DNA from 4 places in the Catenulispora sp. GP43 genome. Region 4 is predicted to be linked to each of the others. Evidence: riboswitches for the same ligand, from Rfam matches in the RefSeq annotation. Region 4 holds a riboswitch; each other region holds the start of a gene.

Region 1 (4,057 bases), on a different contig from region 4:
CGGGGTGTGGCCGTTCGCTTCCGCGGCGGCCAGCGCCGTGCGGAGTGCTTCGGGTAGTTCCCGAGCATCGTTCGGGCGGACCGCGCGGACATCGCAGCCCTCGACCATCGCCCCGACTCCGACGCCCGGTCGCGACCAGAAGTCCGCGACGGCGGGCAGTGCGGAGCCGTCGGCACGGTGGGCGGCGGAGACGACGGCTCGGCCGAGGGGGTGCTCGGAGCGCTGCTCGACAGCCGCTGCCAGCCGCAACACCCGGTCGCCGTCGTGTCCCGGGGCCGGTGTGACGGCGATCAGCGCCGTGCGGCCTTCCGTCAGCGTGCCGGTCTTGTCCAGGACGACCGCGTCCAGGTGGCGCAGCCGTTCCAGCACCTCGGGGCCCTTGACCAAGATGCCCAGTTGCGCGCCGCGTCCGGTGGCGGCCAGCAACGCGGTCGGGGTGGCCAGGCCGAGTGCACAGGGGCACGCCACGACCAGGACCGCGACCGCCGCGGTGATCGCGACTTCGGGCCGGACTCCGGCGCCCTGCCAGAAGCCCAGGACGGTCACGGCGATGGCCAGCACCGCCGGCACGAACACCGCGGCCACTGTGTCGGCCAACCGCTGCGCGCGCGCCTTGCCGGTCTGGGCGTCCTGGACCAGGGCCGCGATCCGGGCCAGCTGAGTGTCGGCGCCGACCGCGGTGGCCCGGACCACCAGTGTGCCCCCGACGTTCAGGGTGCCGCCGGCGACGCGCTCCCCCGGGCCCGCCTCGACCGGCACGCTCTCTCCGGTCAGCATGCTCAGGTCGATCGCCGACGCACCCTCCACCACGACACCGTCGGTGGCGACCCTCTCGCCGGGACGCACCACGAACTCCCGGCCCGGCAGGAGCTGCTCCAGCGGAATCAGCTGTTCGCCGCCGGCAGCGTCGCGGACGCAGACCTCTTTGACGCTCAGCTCAGCCAGAGACCGCAGGGCCGAGCCGGTCTGGCGTCGGGCACGGCTCTCCAGGTGACGTCCGCAGAGGACGAACAGCGGCACGCCGACCGCAGCCTCCAGATACATGTGCCCGGCGCCGTCGCCGCCGACGCTGAACGAGAAGCCCATCCGCATTCCGGGCAAGCCCGCGGTGCCGAAGAACAGCGCGTAGACCGACCAGCCGAAGGAAGCGAGAACGCCGATGCTCACCAACGTGTCCATGGTCGCGGCGCCGTGCCGCAGGTTGATCAGGGCACGGCGATGGAAGGGCCAGGCGCCCCAGGTCGCCACCGGGGCGGCCAGCAGGAAGCAGAACCACTGCCAGTCGCGGAACTGGACCGCCGGGATCATGGACAGCGCGATGACCGGCACGGCCATCGCGGCCACGCCGAGCAGGCGCTGCCGGTCGGCCGGCGACTCGGCCGTCTCGGCCGTCTCGGCCATCCCGGAAGAAGCGGCGTCGTCGCGGACCGCGAGTGCGGTGTATCCGGCCTGCTCGACCGCGGCGATCAGGTCCCGGACCGGAACCCGCGGCGGATGCAGGATCCGGGCCCGGCCGGTCGCCAGGTTGACGCCGGCCGAGACGCCCTCGATGCGGGCCAGTCGTCGCTCCACCCGCCCGACGCACGCGGCGCAGGTCATCCCGCCGATCACGAGATCGGTGACCGCCGCAGGCGGCGTGGACGCTGCCGGCACCGTGTCCGGCCCGGCGCTCACCGGCCGCCACCCAACGCGCCCATCCCCGGCATCCCCGGAGTGGGGCTCTGCCCGCCCGGCGCGCCGGGAACGAGATCGGGTGCCACCGGTCCGGCCAGGCGCCCGGCGCCGAACGCGCCGGCGTACAGTGCCGCCGACAACGCGACGAACGCCAGCACGCGGCCGAACCCGCCGAGACGGGAACTCAGGCTACTGGTACCGAAGCCGCGTCGGGGATCCGCCGCTCCGGAATGTGCTGATCCGGGATGTGCTGATCCGGGATGTGCCGCCGGACCGTCCGGCACGTCATCGATGCTCACACGATGATAGTCGTCCGCGAATCCCGGCTGGTTCCCGCAAGAGTCGGCATCATCTGTGCGGCAAGGGCCCTGACGGTCGCTGGACCCATGAGTGCCGGATCCTGATTCATCGCTCGGCACTTCAGCGCCTCGGGCTGGATCCCGCAGACTGATGGTCTACGCATAGCCGGGGCCCACCTTGCCGGGTTCCGGACCGCTCGCTACGGTGACCATGCCGTGGTGCTCGGGAAGACCGGTGGAAAACCGGAGCGGCCCTCGCCACTGTGATCGGGAATGCACCGGTTCCATGCCGCCGCGCGAAGTACGGCGCGGCGGCGGCCACTGGACGCGTCAGGCGTCTGGGAAGGCGGAGCCGGGGCGTCGACCCGTCAGCCAGGAGACCGGCCACGGCACCGAACATCGACCATCCACGAGGTGCTGGAGGCGAGCCGCGTGAGCGTGCCTGCGAACGATCCCGTCCGACCTGTCCGGAATCCGTCCTCGGCGCCGCTGCGCTGGCTCCGTACCGACTGGCTGCGCTTCGGCGGCCTGCTGGCGGTGATCGTGGCGATGCACGTCGCGGCGTTCGGGATCCTCGCCGGCCTGGTCGCCCCGCATCACTACACCGTCGGCAAGCAGGTCTTCGGCTTCGGCCTCGGCGTCACCGCCTACACGCTCGGCATGCGCCACGCGTTCGACGCCGACCACATAGCCGCGATCGACAACACCACGCGCAAGCTGATGGCCGACGGCAAGCGGCCGGTGTCCGTCGGATTCTGGTTCGCGCTCGGGCACTCGACGATCGTCGTCGTGCTGGCCGCCGGGATCGCCGCCGGCGCGCGCCAGGCCGCCAGCCTGACCGACGACAAGTCCAGCACGCGCCAGTCGCTCGGCGTGGTGTCCACGACCGCTTCGGGCACCTTCCTGTACCTGATCGGCATCCTGAACCTGGTCGCGCTGATCGGCATCTACAAGGTGTACAAGGCGATGCGGCGCGGCGTGTACGACGAGGCCGCCCTGACCGCGCAGCTGGACAAGCGCGGCTTCATGAACCGGATCCTGGGCCGGCTCACCAAGTCCATCACCCGCCCCGGCCAGATGTACCCGGTCGGGCTGCTGTTCGGCGTCGGCTTCGACACCGCCACCGAGGTGCTGCTGCTGGCCCTGGCCGGCTCCAGCGCCGCGGCCGGCCTGCCCTGGTACGCGATCCTGTGCCTGCCGCTGCTGTTCACCGCGGGCATGACCCTGTTCGACACGCTCGACGGCACCTTCATGAACTTCGCCTACCACTGGGCCTTCTCCAACCCGATCCGCAAGGTCTACTACAACCTCACCATCACCGGGCTGTCCGTGGCCGTCGCCCTGATCATCGGCAGCATCGAGCTCGTCGGCGTGGTCCACGACCAGTTCGGCGTCGTCAACCCGGTCACCGACTGGATCGCGAACCTGAATCTGAACAATGTCGGGTTCATCATCGTCGGCGCGTTCATCGCCGTCTGGGCGGCCGCGATCGCCTACTGGAAGATCGCGCGCGTCGAACACCGGTGGGACGTCACCGGCCAGGAGCCGTAGCCGGCGCCTGCCGTCACCCGCCCGGCGGGCGGATGCGACGATGTCACAGCCATGAGTGTCGACGGGGGACTGCGCGCCGCGCGGTCCGCGATGTTCGCGGCCGTGTGCACGCTGCTGGCCACGGCCGCGCACTTGTCGATGTCCGGGCGGGCTGTCCCGTGGTGGGCACTGGCCGGGGCCGCCGAGGTCACCTTCGGCCTCGCCTGGCTGCTGTCCGGCAAACAGCGCGGCACGATTCATGTCATCACCTTGACGATCGGCGCGCAGGCTCTTCTGCACTTCTGGTTCGAGGCCAGCCAGGCTCTGACGACGGGGCCGCTCGACGCTTCGGCCATGTCCGGGATGAACGCCTCCGGGATGAACATGCCCGGGATGGCCGGCGTGCCGGGCATGTCGATGGGCAGTGCGAGCGGCATGAGCAGCGCGAGCGGCATGAGCAGCGCGAGCGGCATGAGCGGCATGAGCGGCATGCACTCGGGCCCGCCGTTCCTCGGCTCCGACAGCTGGGGAATGCTGGCCGCCCACCTCGCGGC
Region 2 (4,057 bases), on a different contig from region 4:
GGCGTGGAGCAGGCGGACGGCGGAGGCCGGGGTGTCGAGCCCGACGGCGTTGCCGACACGCGAGTGCTTGGTCGGGTAGGAGGACAGGACGAGCGCGAGCTTCTTGTCGCGGTTGGGGATGGCGCGCAGTGCGGCATGGCGATAGGCGATGCCGGCCAGGCGCGCGGCGCGTTCGGCGTCGGCGACGTAGACCGGGATGCCCGCGTCGCCGTTCTCCTTGAAGGAGAAGGGGACGGCGATGAGGCGACCGTCGAACTCCGGGATCGCGACCTGCATCGCGGCGTCCATGGGGGTGAGCGCGGCGTCGGAGTCCTGCCAGGTCTGGCGCGGGGAGGTGAGACAGAGCCCTTGGATGACCGGGACGTCCAGCGCGGCGAGCGCGCCGACGTCCCAGGCGTCCTCGTCGCCGCCTGCGCTGGCATCCGCCGCCGTCGCACCGCCTCCGGCCAGGACCGTGACGACCAGGGTGTCGCAGCGGCCGAGGAGGTCGACCAGGCCCGCGCCCGCGGCGTCCGACAACCCGCGCAGCGAGCCGCAGTAGACGGGAAGAGCGTTGGCACCGCGGTCTTCGAGGGCGTCGGCGAGGGTGTCTACGAAGGCTGTGTTACCCGAGATCTCGTGCGCACGGTAGAAGACGATGCCGACGGTCGGGCGTCCTTCGCGCCGCTCGCGCTCGCCGTGGACACCGAACTCGGGCATGGCCTGCGGCGCCTCGAAGCCCTCGCCGCCGCCGAGCACCGTATCGGTGAGGAAGTTCGCCAGCTGCGCCAGGTTCGCCGGACCGCCGGCGGTGAGGTAGTTGAGGGCGTCGGCCACCACGCCGCCGGGCACCGTCGAGAGCGCCATCAGCTCAGCGTCCGGCTCGGCCTCCCCGCCGAGCACGACGGCCGGCACGCCGGCGGCGGCGACCGCCTCGATCAGCCAGCGCCACGGCCGGTGCCCGCCGAGCAGCCGCAGCACGGCGACGTCGGCCGCACGCAGCAGCGGTGCCAGGGCCTCGGCGTCCAGGCGCGCGGGGTTGGCGGTGACGTAGGGAGCGCCGCAGGCGTGGGCGGCGAGAAGCTCGGTGTCGGCCGTGGACAGCAACAGAACGCGCGCGGGCATGCGACGGCACTTCCTCTCGCGGAGTCCGCGCTCCGCCTCGGGCTGATGGGTACGGACGACAGGCAGTTCCTGGCTCGCGGACCGTGGTCCGCTCACAGTTGCGGGACAGCGCCCGATTCGCACGGGCTTCCTGGACTGTCGTCTTGGTGGACAGTGTGCCAGATCCGACGTCAGCGCAAGCGGCGTGCGCGACGGCCCGGCGCGAACGCGGCGGCCAGACGTGCGGCGGCCGCGGCCGAGGCGAGCCCGACTGTGGCCGACAACACGGCGGCGCGCCGGATGTCGGGCACGCGCGGCGCCCGGCCGGTCCCCATGACCGGCCGGTGTTCGACGACGTCGCCATAGGTGTTGGTCCCGCCGAGGCGCACGCCGAGGGCACCGGCGGCGGAGGCCTCGCAGCGTCCGGCGTTGGGGCTGGGGTGCCGGGCGCCGTCGTTTCGCAGGACCCTGAGCGCCCGGACGGGACTGCCGCCGACCACCGGTGCGGCCGCGACGGTCACGGCGCCGGTGAAGCGGGCGGGGACCCAGTTGAGGACGTCGTCCAGGCGCGCGGAGGCCCACCCGAAGTTGCGGTACTTGGCGTTCCGGTAGCCGACCATCGCGTCCAGCGTGTTCGACGCCCGATACGCCAGCAGCCCCGGAATCCCCGCCACCGCACCCCAGAACAGCGGCGCCACCACCGCGTCGGAGGTGTTCTCGGCGACCGACTCGACCACCGCCCGCGCGATCTGGTCGGCATCGAGCCCGCGCGGATCGCGCCCGCACAGGTGCGGCAGCCGCTCCCGCGCCGCCGCGAGGTCGCCGGCCCGCAGCGACTCACCGATCGCGGACGCCTCGCGGCGCAACGACGTCCCGCCGAGCACGGTCCACGTCGCGGCCGCGGTCAACGCGGCTCCGGCGACCGGCCGCCGCCCGACCCGCTCGGCCGCGACACCCAGCGCAGCGGCGCCCGAAACGAGCACGCCGGCATAGGCGGCGCCGGCAACCCGCGAATCCGCATACGAAACCCGACGCAGCCCCGAGGCCACCCGCCCGAAGCCCGCCACCGGATGCGCTCGCCGCGGATCCCCGAAGTACCAGTCGGCCGCGAAGCCGAGGACCAGCCCTACCGCCCGGGACGAAGATCGCATGGCGCCAATGTAGCGGCGCCCCGCCGAGCTCCCGACAACCGGCCAGGACGCCAAGACGCCAAGACCCCGACCCGGACAAGCCCCCCACGCCGCCGAGACACCCGCCATCCCCGGAACCTTCACCGCCCGGCGTTACATTAGGCACGTGGGAACCGCCTTCCTGCTCCTCTCCGTGTTCCTCGCCTGCGCCGTCGAAGCGGTGGAAGCGCTCACCATCGTGCTCGCGGTCGGCCTCACGCGCGGCTGGCGCTCCTCGCTCCAGGGCGTGGCGGCGGGCCTCCTCCTGCTCGCGGTGGTCGTCGCCGCGCTCGGGCCGGCGCTCACCGTGCTGCCGCTCAAGGCCTTGCGGCTGATCGTCGGCGGTCTGCTGCTCACCTTCGGGTTGCAGTGGCTGCGCAAGGCGATCCTGCGCGCGTCCGGCTACAAGGACATGCGCGACGAGGCCGCCGCCTACCAGCGCGAGGTCGCCGCCGCGCGGGAGGCCGCCACGGCGAAGAAGTCCCTGGTCGCCGACTGGTACGCCTTCACCCTCAGCTTCAAGGGCGTCGTGCTGGAGGGCCTGGAGGTCGCGTTCATCGCCCTGACCTTCGGCGCCAACCAGCACGACATCCCGCTCGCCGCCGTCGCCGCGGTGGCGGCGGTGCTCACCGTGTGCGCCGCGGGCGTCGCGATCAAGGCGCCGCTGGCGCGCGTGCCGGAGAACACGATGAAGTTCGCGGTCGGCGTGATGCTCACCGGCTTCGGGGTCTTCTGGGGCGCGGAGGGCGCGGGCGCCCAGTGGCCCGGCGGCGACGCCGCGCTCCCGGCGGTGCTGGCCTACGTCCTGCTCGTCGCGCTCGGCGCGGTCTGGGTCCTGAAACGGAGGCGCGCGGCGTGGGCAGGGTGAAGGCCTTCGGGCTGTTCTGGTACGACTTCGTCGTGGGCGACGACCCGTTCGTGGCCGTCCTGGTCATCGCCGCCCTGGCCGGCACCGCCGTGCTCAGCACGCACACCACCGCGTGCTGGTGGCTGCTGCCGGTGGTCGTCACCCTCGCCCTGGCCGCGACGCTGGCCCGGGCCGTCCGCCGGAAGTGAGAACCAAGGCGGAATCCCCAGCCGCCGCCTACGATCCGGTCATCTCCACCCGCGTCCGCAGCCGCTCGTCCCCCGCCGAGCGCGCCGCGATCAGCTCCCGCACCCCCGCGCGGACCCGCCACACCCCCAACTCGCGGTCCCACCGCGCCAGCACCCGCACCGGGATCGTGATCGGGACGGTCGCGATCTCGTTCGGCGCGGCGAGCGTCGAGCCGAACGCGACCAGCCGCCGGGGATCGCAGGGCTCGTCCGCGTCCTCGCCGGCCAGGTAGATCTGCACCACCTCGCGCCCGATCCGCGCGCCGGTGTTCCGCACCCGCACCGCGAGCTCGACGTCCCCGGCCGCGGTCACCGCGGCGGTGATGTCCTCGTACTCCCAGGTGGTGTAGCCCAGGCCGTGGCCGAAGGGGTACGCCGGGACGATGTCAGCCTTCGCATACCCGCGGTAGCCGAACAGCGAGCCCTCGGCGTAGACGATCTTGCCGTCCACCGGCCGCGTGGACAGCACCGGCGCGTCGGCCGCGGTCTTCGGGAACGTCGTGGGCAGCCGGCCGCCGGGCTCGACCGCGCCGGTCACCGCGTCGGCGATGGCGTGGCCGCCCTCCTGCCCGGGGAACCACGCCCACAGCACGGCCGGCGTCAGCGCGCGCCACGGCATCTCCACCGGCGCCCCGGCGTTCACCACGACGATCGTGCGCGGGTTGGCCTCCACCACCGCCGCGACCAGGTCGTCCTGGCGCCCCGGCAGC
Region 3 (4,057 bases), on a different contig from region 4:
CCGGAGGCCGGGGCCGCGATGACGACGCGCGGCACGGTCAGCGGGACCGAGCTCACCACTCGATACCCTTCTGGCCCTTCTGGCCGGCGTCCATCGGGTGCTTGACCTTGGTCATCTCGGTGACCAGGTCGGCGGCCTCCAGCAGTTCGGGCGCGGCGTCGCGGCCGGTGATGACGACGTGCTGGCTCCCCGGGCGGTCGGCCAGGGTCTTCACGACGTCCTGGACGTCCACCCAGCCCCACTTCATCGGGTAGGTGAACTCGTCCAGCACGTACAGCCGGTAGGTCTCGGCGGCCAGGTCGGCCTTGATCCGCTCCCAGCCGGCGCGAGCGTTGTCGGCCTGGAGCTCGGGGTCGCTGTGCAGGTCCCGCTGGATCCAGGACCAGCCCTCGCCCATCTTGTGCCAGTCGACGGGCCCGCCGACGCCGGTGCGCTCGTGCAGCTCGCCGAGCGCCTTGAGCGCGGTCTCCTCGCCGATGCGCCACTTGGCGGACTTGACGAACTGGAACACGCCGATCGGCCAGCCCTGGTTCCAGCCCCGCAGGGCCAGGCCGAAGGCGGCGGTGGACTTCCCCTTGCCGGGGCCGGTGTGCACGATCGTCAGCGGCCGGTTGCGGCGCTGGCGCGTGGTGAGGCCGTCGTCGGGGACGTGCGTGGGTTGGCCCTGCGGCATCAGGCGGCCCTCCGGTCGGAGCGGGGTCGGTTGCCGTGCACCGCCGCGGTGAGCGCGTCGGCGGCGAGATCGGTGAGGGGCAGGTGGTCGGCGCCCAGATCGGCGGCCAGGCGCCCGGCCAGCCCCAGGCGGACCGGGCCGGCCTCGCAGTCCACGACGACGGCCGTGCCGCCCAGGGCCGCGACAGCCTGGCGGAGGTGGGCCGCGGCGCGGCGGGTGTCGGCGAGGGGGTCCTTCGAGTGCGAGGCCTGGGTGGCGCGGCCGTCGGTGACGACCAGGACCAGGGGCCGCCGGTCCGGGTCGCGCATGCGCTCGACGCGCAGGACGTCCGCGGCCTGGAGCAGACCGGCGGCCAGCGGGGTGCGGCCGCCGGTGGGCAGCGAGGCCAGCCGGGCGGCGCCGGCGTCGACGGACCAGGTGGGCGGCAGCGCGACCTCGGCGGTGCGGCCGCGGAAGGTCACCAGGCCGACCTTGTCACGGCGCTGGTAGGCGTCCAGGAGCAGCGAGAGGATCGCGCCCTTGACGGCGGCCATGCGCTGGCGGGCGGCCATGGACCCGGAGGCATCGACCGCGAACAGGACGAGATTGCCTTCCCGGCCCTCGCGGATCGGCTCGCGGAGGTCCTCGGAGCGCAGACGCAGAGCGCCGTCGCGACGGCCCCGGGCGACCTGCTGGGGCGCGGCGGCGTGGACGGTCGCGATCAGATGGAGGCCGCGCGCGCCGGGGCGGGCGCCGACCGAGCGGCCGCCGGCGGCGCGGGCTCGGGAGCGGCGGCCTTCGGCGCCGGTGCCGACGCCTTCGACCTGGAGCAGGCGGGCTTTGAAGGGCTCAGTGGCAGTGGCGGCGGGCTGCTCGCGCGACGATCCGGACACTTGCTTCTGCTCAGCGGGTGATTCGCCGGTCGAGGCACCGACCGAGGGCTCAGGCTCGGCACCGTTGGACGGGCCGCCGGAAGTATCGCCACCGTTGGAACCGCCGCCGCCGTCAGGACCGCCGCCGCCGTCAGGACCGCCGCCGCCGTCGGGCCCACCGCCGCCGTCGGGCCCACCGGAACCGGGACCGGGATCAGGATCCTCATCCCCGTCGTCCATGGCCTCGTCCAGCCGCTCCTCGTCCAGGCCCGGCGCGTCGAACGGATGCCGCCGCCGGCGGTGCGGCAGCGCCAGCATCGCGGCCTGCCGCACGTCCTCGGCGATCACCACGTCGCGCCCGGCCCAGGCCGCGAGCGCGGTCGCGGCCCGTGCCGTCACCAGGTCCGCGCGCATCCCGTCGACCTCGAACGCCGCACAGATCCGAGTGACTCGCAGCAGTTCGGCCTCCGGGAGCACCACGGAGGGCAGCAGGGCGCGCGCCGCCTCGATGCGTGCGGCCGTCTCCTTGTCCGCCTGCTCCCAGGCCGCTGCGAAGCCCTCGGGGTCGGCCTCGTAGGCCAGGCGGCGGCGGACCACCTCGGCGCGCTCGGCCGGGTCGCGGCTGGCGCGGACTTCGACGGTCAGGCCGAACCGGTCCAGCAGCTGCGGGCGCAGTTCGCCCTCTTCGGGGTTCATGGTGCCGACGAGCAGGAAGCGCGCCGCGTGCCGGACCGAGACGCCTTCGCGCTCGACGTGCGCGACGCCCATCGCGGCGGCGTCCAGGAGCAGGTCCACGAGGTGGTCGTGCAGGAGGTTGACCTCGTCCACGTACAGCAGGCCGCGGTGCGCGGCGGCCAGCAGGCCGGGTTCGTAGGCGGCGACGCCGGAGGCCAGGACCTTCTCCAGGTCCAGGGAGCCCACGAGGCGGTCCTCGGTGGCGCCGACCGGGAGCTCGATCAGGCGCGCCGGGCGGGACCGGGCCGCCGTGGCGCCGGGGAGGTGCGGGCCGTCCGGGCAGGCCGGGTCGGGGGTCGCGGGGTCACACGAGAACCGACAGCTCGGGACCACGGCGATCTGCGGGAGCACGGCGGCCAGGGCGCGCACGATCGTCGACTTGGCAGTGCCCTTCTCCCCGCGCACGAGCACGCCGCCGACGGCCGGGGACACGGCGTTCAGCAGCAGGGCCAGCCGCAGGTCGTCGAGCCCGACGACGGCGGTGAACGGGTACGGCGGCACGCCGGATCAGCTCCTCACGGGTATCCACGCCCGACAGGTCTCCTCACGAGAACACGCCGCGGGGGCGGCGTGCCTGGGGCGGTCGTAGTCTCCTGACTCTCAGATCCGCGCGCCTGCCCGGCCTTCCCAGAACACTGATGTTCCAGTGGCATCTCAAGCGGGAGGCACTCCCTGATCACAGTGGCGGGACCGCTCCGGATTCGCACCGGATTCCTGCCGACCGTCCCGCGTGCAGCATCCCGCAGCGATCACCGGCCGTCAAACCGCGTCCGGACGGCGCCGGGTGGCGCGATGTCCGGATGTATCCCTCAATGGGATGGTGAGCGATCGACAGCGCAGACCCCGTGTCCTGGGTGAATACGAGCTGGACGGCGGGGCGTTCGCCCTGGCGCGGGGTGAGCAACGCGACACGCCCGCCCCCGGGCAGCGGCTGCCGGCGCTCGGCCGGCCCGGGACGCTGTGGCGGGCGGTGCTGCGCCGGATCCGGACGGGCTGAGGAGCCGGCCGGACGGGACTACAGCCGGGACGGGACTACAGCGGAGGCCCGTCGCCGGGGTCCTCCTGGTAGGAGTACCGCTGTTCCCGCCACGGGTCGCCGATGTTGTGGTACCCGCGCTCCTCCCAGAACCCGCGGCGGTCCTCGGTGAGGTACTCGATGCCCCGGACCCACTTGGGCCCTTTCCAGGCGTACCGGTGCGGCAGGATCAGCCGCAGCGGGAAGCCGTGCTCGGGGGTGAGCGGCGCGCCGTCGTGGTGGGTGGCGAACACGACGTCCTCCCGGAGCAGGTCCTCCAGGCGCAGGTTCGAGCTGTAGCCGTACTCGGCCCAGACGGTGACGTGCGTCGCATCCGGGGCCGGCGGCGCCAGGTCCAGGATGGTGCGGCCGGAGACACCGCGCCAGGACGCGTCCAGCATCGTGAACTTGGTGACGCAGTGGAAGTCGGCGACCACCTCGACGGTCGGCAGGGCGCCGAACTCCTCGTGGAACCAGATCGCCTCCTCGCCGTCGGCGGTGGCCCCGGTGACCCGGAAGTCCCAGCTCGCGGGCTTGAAGCGGGGCACCGGGCCGTAGTGCAGCACCGGCCACTCGCCACGCTGCATGCGCTGGCCCGGGGGGAGCCGGCCGTCCGCCGGCGCCGTCCCGGCGTCTGTGTCCACCCCTGATCCCGGCTGCCCCATGGAGACCATCGTCCCAGATGTGGTGCACGGCACGTACCGCGGGGACTTGGCACGCGGGCGATAGGTAGCTTAGGCTCCCCTAAGTCCCATTGATCGCCCCTGGCGACCCCGCTGACAG
Region 4 (4,057 bases):
ATCCCCGGCAGGCGGTGCCGCGGGTGCAGGACGAGCTGTACGTGCGGATCGTCGACGTGGACCGGGCCCTGGCGGCGCGGCGGTACGCGGCGCCGGTCGACGTGGTGTTCGAGATCTCGGACACCTTCTGCGCGTGGAACACCGGACGCTGGCGGTTGCGCGGCGATGCCGAGGGGGCGGTCTGCGAGCGGACCACGGATCCGGCGGATCTGGTGCTGGGGCCGCGCGAGCTCGGGACCGCCTACCTCGGCGGTTTCTCGCTGGCCGCGCTGGGCCGGGCCGGGCGGGTCGAGGAGCTGCGGCCGGGGGCGCTGGCCGAGGCGTCGCGGGCCTTTGTGAGCGATGTCGCGCCCTGGGTGCCCTTCGGATTCTGACCTTGGTCTCATAATCTGGGCGCCATGAACGAGGTAACCGAGAAGGATTACAAAGGCGTACTCCTGCGGCGGCACCCCGCGTCCGGCAACGGCGTGGTCGCGGAGATCGTGCTGAACCGCGCGTCGGCGATGAACGCGATCTCGACCGCGATGGCCGCGGCGATCCGGGACGTCGCGCCGGAGCTGGCCGAGGACCCGGCGGTGCGCGCCGTGGTGGTGTCGTCGGCGCCGCCCGCGGCCGAGGGGAAGAACCACGCGTTCTGCGTCGGCGTGGACCTCAAGGAGCGCAACCAGATGAGCGACGCCGAGCTGGTCGCCACCCGGCCGGCGTTCCGGCGGACCTGGGGCGCGTTCGGCTCGCTGCCGATGCCGGTCGTGGCTGCGGTCTCCGGCTACGCCCTGGGCGGCGGCTGCGAGCTGGCGCTGGCCTGCGACCTGATCGTGGCCGACGACGGCGCGGTGTTCGGGCTGCCCGAGGTGTCCGTCGGCGTCATCCCCGGCGGCGGCGGCACGCAGACGCTGGTGCGGCGCGTGGGCATGAACCGCGCCGCCGACCTGATCTTCACCGCGCGGCGCATCGACGCCGACGAGGCCGACCGGTTCGGGATGGTGGACCGGCGGGTGCCGGGGAGCTCGACGGCGCGCGCGGCGGCGCTGGAGCTGGCGCAGCAGATCGCGAAGAACTCGCCGATCGGGGTGCGCAACGCCAAGCACGCGCTGAAGGTCGGCGCGGACCTGCCGCTGGCCGCCGGGCTGGACGTGGAGGACGGGGCGTGGCGGGCCACGGCGTTCTCGGCGGACCGGGCCGAGGGTGTGCGGGCGTTCGTGGAGAAGCGGTCGCCGGTCTGGCCGTGAGTGGTGCGGGGTTCTTGAAGCAGCGCGGGGCTTTTGAAGTAGCGCAGGCTTCTTGAAGTAGTGCAGATCACCAGCCGTCGCCCCATTTGCCGTTAGGCGAGTGCGTCCGCGCTTGCTAGCGTCTTGGGCGACGGCGGTGTGCGCCGTCCACATCGAGTGCAGCGAAGCCGGTGGGAATCCGGCGCTGTCCCGCAACTGTGAGCTCTCCGTTCGGAGGGCGAGCCAGGTCGCCTCACGCGATGTGCCAAGGTTCGGCCCTCGCGGTTCGGGGCGGTCCGGCTGTGTGCGCGGCACGCCTGCCTGGGTCGGCGCGCGCGGCGGGGACCGCGGATCAGCCGGAGGAGCTGACCTCGTGCATTCTCGTCTGCACAATTCGACGCGGCGCGTGGCCGTCGGCCTCGTCGCGGCCTCGGCGCTGCTGGCCGCCGGGTGTTCGTCGTCGAAGTCGGCGTCGGCCCCGGCCGGCTCGGGCACCGCGTCCACCACGACCGCCGCCTCGTCCGCGGCCGCCTTCCCGGCCACGATCACCGCCAAGAACGGCGCGGTGAAGTTGGCGGCCGAGCCGAAGAAGATCGTGTCGCTGTCGCCCTCGGCCACCGAGGACCTGTTCGCGATCGGCGCGGGCTCGCAGGTCACCGCGGTCGATGACCAGTCGGACTATCCCGCGAGCGCCCCGAAGAGCGCGCTGTCCGGCTACAAGCCGAACGCCGAGGCGATAGCGAAGTACAACCCGGATCTGGTGGTCGTCGCCGACGACAGCTCGCAGATCGTGGAGCAGCTCGGCAAGCTGAACGTCCCGGTCCTGTGGTTCGACGCCCCGAACACCCTGGACGACGCCTACAGCCAGATCACCGAGCTCGGCGCCGCCACCGGCCACACCACCGCCGCGACCACCGAGGTCGCCACGATGAAGCAGCAGATCACGGCGGCGATCGCGGCCACGAAGAAGCCGGCCACACCTCTTAAGTACTACTACGAGGTCGGCACCCCCGGGAACTACAGCGCCACCTCGAAGACCTTCATCGGCTCGATCTTCGCCCAGTTCGGCCTGACCGACATCGCCGACCCGGCCGACAAGACGGGCGGCGGCTACCCGCAGCTCTCCGACGAGTACCTGGTGACCGCGGCCCCCGACCTGATCTTCCTGGCCGACACCAAGTGCTGCCAGCAGACCTCGGCCACCGTCGCCGCCCGCCCCGGCTGGTCGGCGATCCCGGCGGTGAAGAACGCGGCGAAGGGCACGGTCGTCGGCATGGACGACGACATCGCCTCCCGCTGGGGTCCGCGCCTGGTGGATCTGGTGCAGCAGATCTCGAAGGCCGTGAACCAGGCCCAGGGCTGAGCCACGGCGATGCGGCGGCAGGGAGCGGATGCGGATGCTGACGCGGCGGCGGCGGGGGGTGCCGAAGCCGCGGCGGTCGATGCTGCTGCGACGATGGTGGCCGCGGGCGCTGACGCGGCGGCCGGAGTCCTGGCGCCGGGACCTGCCGCGCATGTCGCTGCCGAGTCTGCGAGCGGCGACCGCCCGGCGACCGATGAGCCGAACTCGATCCCCCCGCACTCGCGCCCGAGCCGCCGCCTTGCCCGCTCCGCGGTCGATGAGCCGAACTCGATCCCTCCGCACTCGCTCCCGCACTCACCCCCACGCCGCCGCCTCGCCCGCCCGACCGTCGCCCTCCTCGCCGCGACCGCGGTCCTCCTTCTCGCCGTCCTCGTCTCCAGCCTCGGCGGCGCCGCGGGCCTCCCGGTCGCCGGCACCGCCAAGGCGCTGCTGGACAAGCTCCCCTTCGTAGACCTCCATACCGGGCTCGGGCCGGTGCAGCAGAGCGTGCTGGACCAGATCCGGCTGCCGCGCGTCGTCCTGGCCACGCTCGTCGGGGCGCTGCTCGCGCAGGCGGGGGCCGCGTATCAGGGCGTCTTCCGCAATCCGCTCTCTGACTCCGGGACCATCGGGGCCTCCGCCGGTGCCGGGATGGCCGCGACGCTCGTCATCGTCTATGGCGGCGGGCCCGAGCACACCGTGGCGGGCATCGGTGCCGTGCCGCTGGCCGCGTTCGTCGGTGCGCTCGGCGGGGTGCTCGCCAGCTATGTGCTCGGCACGTTCGTGGGTCGGGGCGGGACCGCCTCGCTCATCCTCGCCGGGGTCGCGGTCAGTTCGTTCGTCGGGGCGGTGCAGGCGTTCGTCATGCAGCGGAGCACCACGGACGTGCGGCAGGTGTACTCGTGGCTGTTCGGGAGTTTCGCCGCCGCCGACTGGTCGCTGGTGCGGTTGGCGCTGCCCTACGCCGTCATCAGTGTCCTGATCGTCACCGTGCACGCGCGGCATCTGGACGTCCTCGCGCTCGGCGACGACGAGGCCGCCACCCTCGGCCTGAACCCCGTGCGGACCCGGCTGATCGTGCTGGCCGCGGCCTCGCTGGCGACCGCGACCGCGGTCGCGGTCAGCGGCATCATCGGGTTCGTCGGGCTGGTGGTGCCGCACGTCGTGCGCCGTGTCGCCGGGCCCGGGCACCGGCTGCTGCTGCCGATGAGCCTGCTGGTGGGCGGTGCGTTCCTGGTGCTGGCCGACCTGCTCGCGCGGACCGTGCTGGCGCCGGCCGAGCTGCCGATCGGGGTCGTGACCTCGTTCGTCGGGGCGCCGTTCTTCCTGGTGATCCTGCGGGCGACGCGGGAGCGGGACCGGTGAGCGCGGTCAAGGCCGCCGGGGTGCGGGTGAGGCTGGACCACAAGCCGATCCTGCACGGCGTCGACCTCGCCGTGGCCTCCGGATCGTGGCACGCCGTGCTCGGCCCGAACGGCGCGGGCAAGTCCACGCTGCTCAAGGCGAT

The links. Region 4 has a riboswitch for cobalamin ahead of ABH926_RS09515 (ABC transporter substrate-binding protein). Riboswitches for the same ligand answer to the same signal wherever they lie in the genome.
Region 1: linked by a shared signal. The riboswitch ahead of ABH926_RS50690 (HoxN/HupN/NixA family nickel/cobalt transporter) and the one ahead of ABH926_RS09515 (ABC transporter substrate-binding protein) in region 4 are both predicted to bind cobalamin.
Region 2: linked by a shared signal. The riboswitch ahead of cobN (cobaltochelatase subunit CobN) and the one ahead of ABH926_RS09515 (ABC transporter substrate-binding protein) in region 4 are both predicted to bind cobalamin.
Region 3: linked by a shared signal. The riboswitch ahead of ABH926_RS05870 (putative cobaltochelatase) and the one ahead of ABH926_RS09515 (ABC transporter substrate-binding protein) in region 4 are both predicted to bind cobalamin.

What each region holds. Positions count from the first base shown of each region.
Region 1 covers NZ_JBGCCT010000049.1:35,537-39,593, forward strand. The annotation lists gene ABH926_RS50680 (heavy metal translocating P-type ATPase) at 1-1,599, opposite strand, end outside; gene ABH926_RS50685 (hypothetical protein) at 1,671-1,973, opposite strand; cobalamin riboswitch at 2,174-2,377, shown strand; gene ABH926_RS50690 (HoxN/HupN/NixA family nickel/cobalt transporter) at 2,406-3,524, shown strand; gene ABH926_RS50695 (hypothetical protein) at 3,576-4,057, shown strand, end outside.
Region 2 covers NZ_JBGCCT010000002.1:576,555-580,611, forward strand. The annotation lists gene cobN (cobaltochelatase subunit CobN) at 1-1,104, opposite strand, end outside; cobalamin riboswitch at 1,147-1,288, opposite strand; gene ABH926_RS06335 (cobalamin biosynthesis protein) at 1,275-2,234, opposite strand; gene ABH926_RS06340 (COG4280 domain-containing protein) at 2,380-3,120, shown strand; gene ABH926_RS06345 (hypothetical protein) at 3,108-3,308, shown strand; gene ABH926_RS06350 (beta-glucosidase) at 3,337-4,057, opposite strand, start outside.
Region 3 covers NZ_JBGCCT010000002.1:485,620-489,676, forward strand. The annotation lists gene ABH926_RS05860 (cobyrinate a,c-diamide synthase) at 1-56, opposite strand, end outside; gene cobO (cob(I)yrinic acid a,c-diamide adenosyltransferase) at 53-673, opposite strand; gene ABH926_RS05870 (putative cobaltochelatase) at 673-2,760, opposite strand; cobalamin riboswitch at 2,848-2,974, opposite strand; gene ABH926_RS05875 (hypothetical protein) at 3,077-3,256, shown strand; gene ABH926_RS05880 (sulfite oxidase-like oxidoreductase) at 3,292-3,939, opposite strand.
Region 4 covers NZ_JBGCCT010000003.1:477,827-481,883, forward strand. The annotation lists gene ABH926_RS09505 (GNAT family N-acetyltransferase) at 1-374, shown strand, start outside; gene ABH926_RS09510 (enoyl-CoA hydratase/isomerase family protein) at 399-1,229, shown strand; cobalamin riboswitch at 1,347-1,476, shown strand; gene ABH926_RS09515 (ABC transporter substrate-binding protein) at 1,582-2,571, shown strand; gene ABH926_RS09520 (FecCD family ABC transporter permease) at 2,581-3,915, shown strand; gene ABH926_RS09525 (ABC transporter ATP-binding protein) at 3,912-4,057, shown strand, end outside.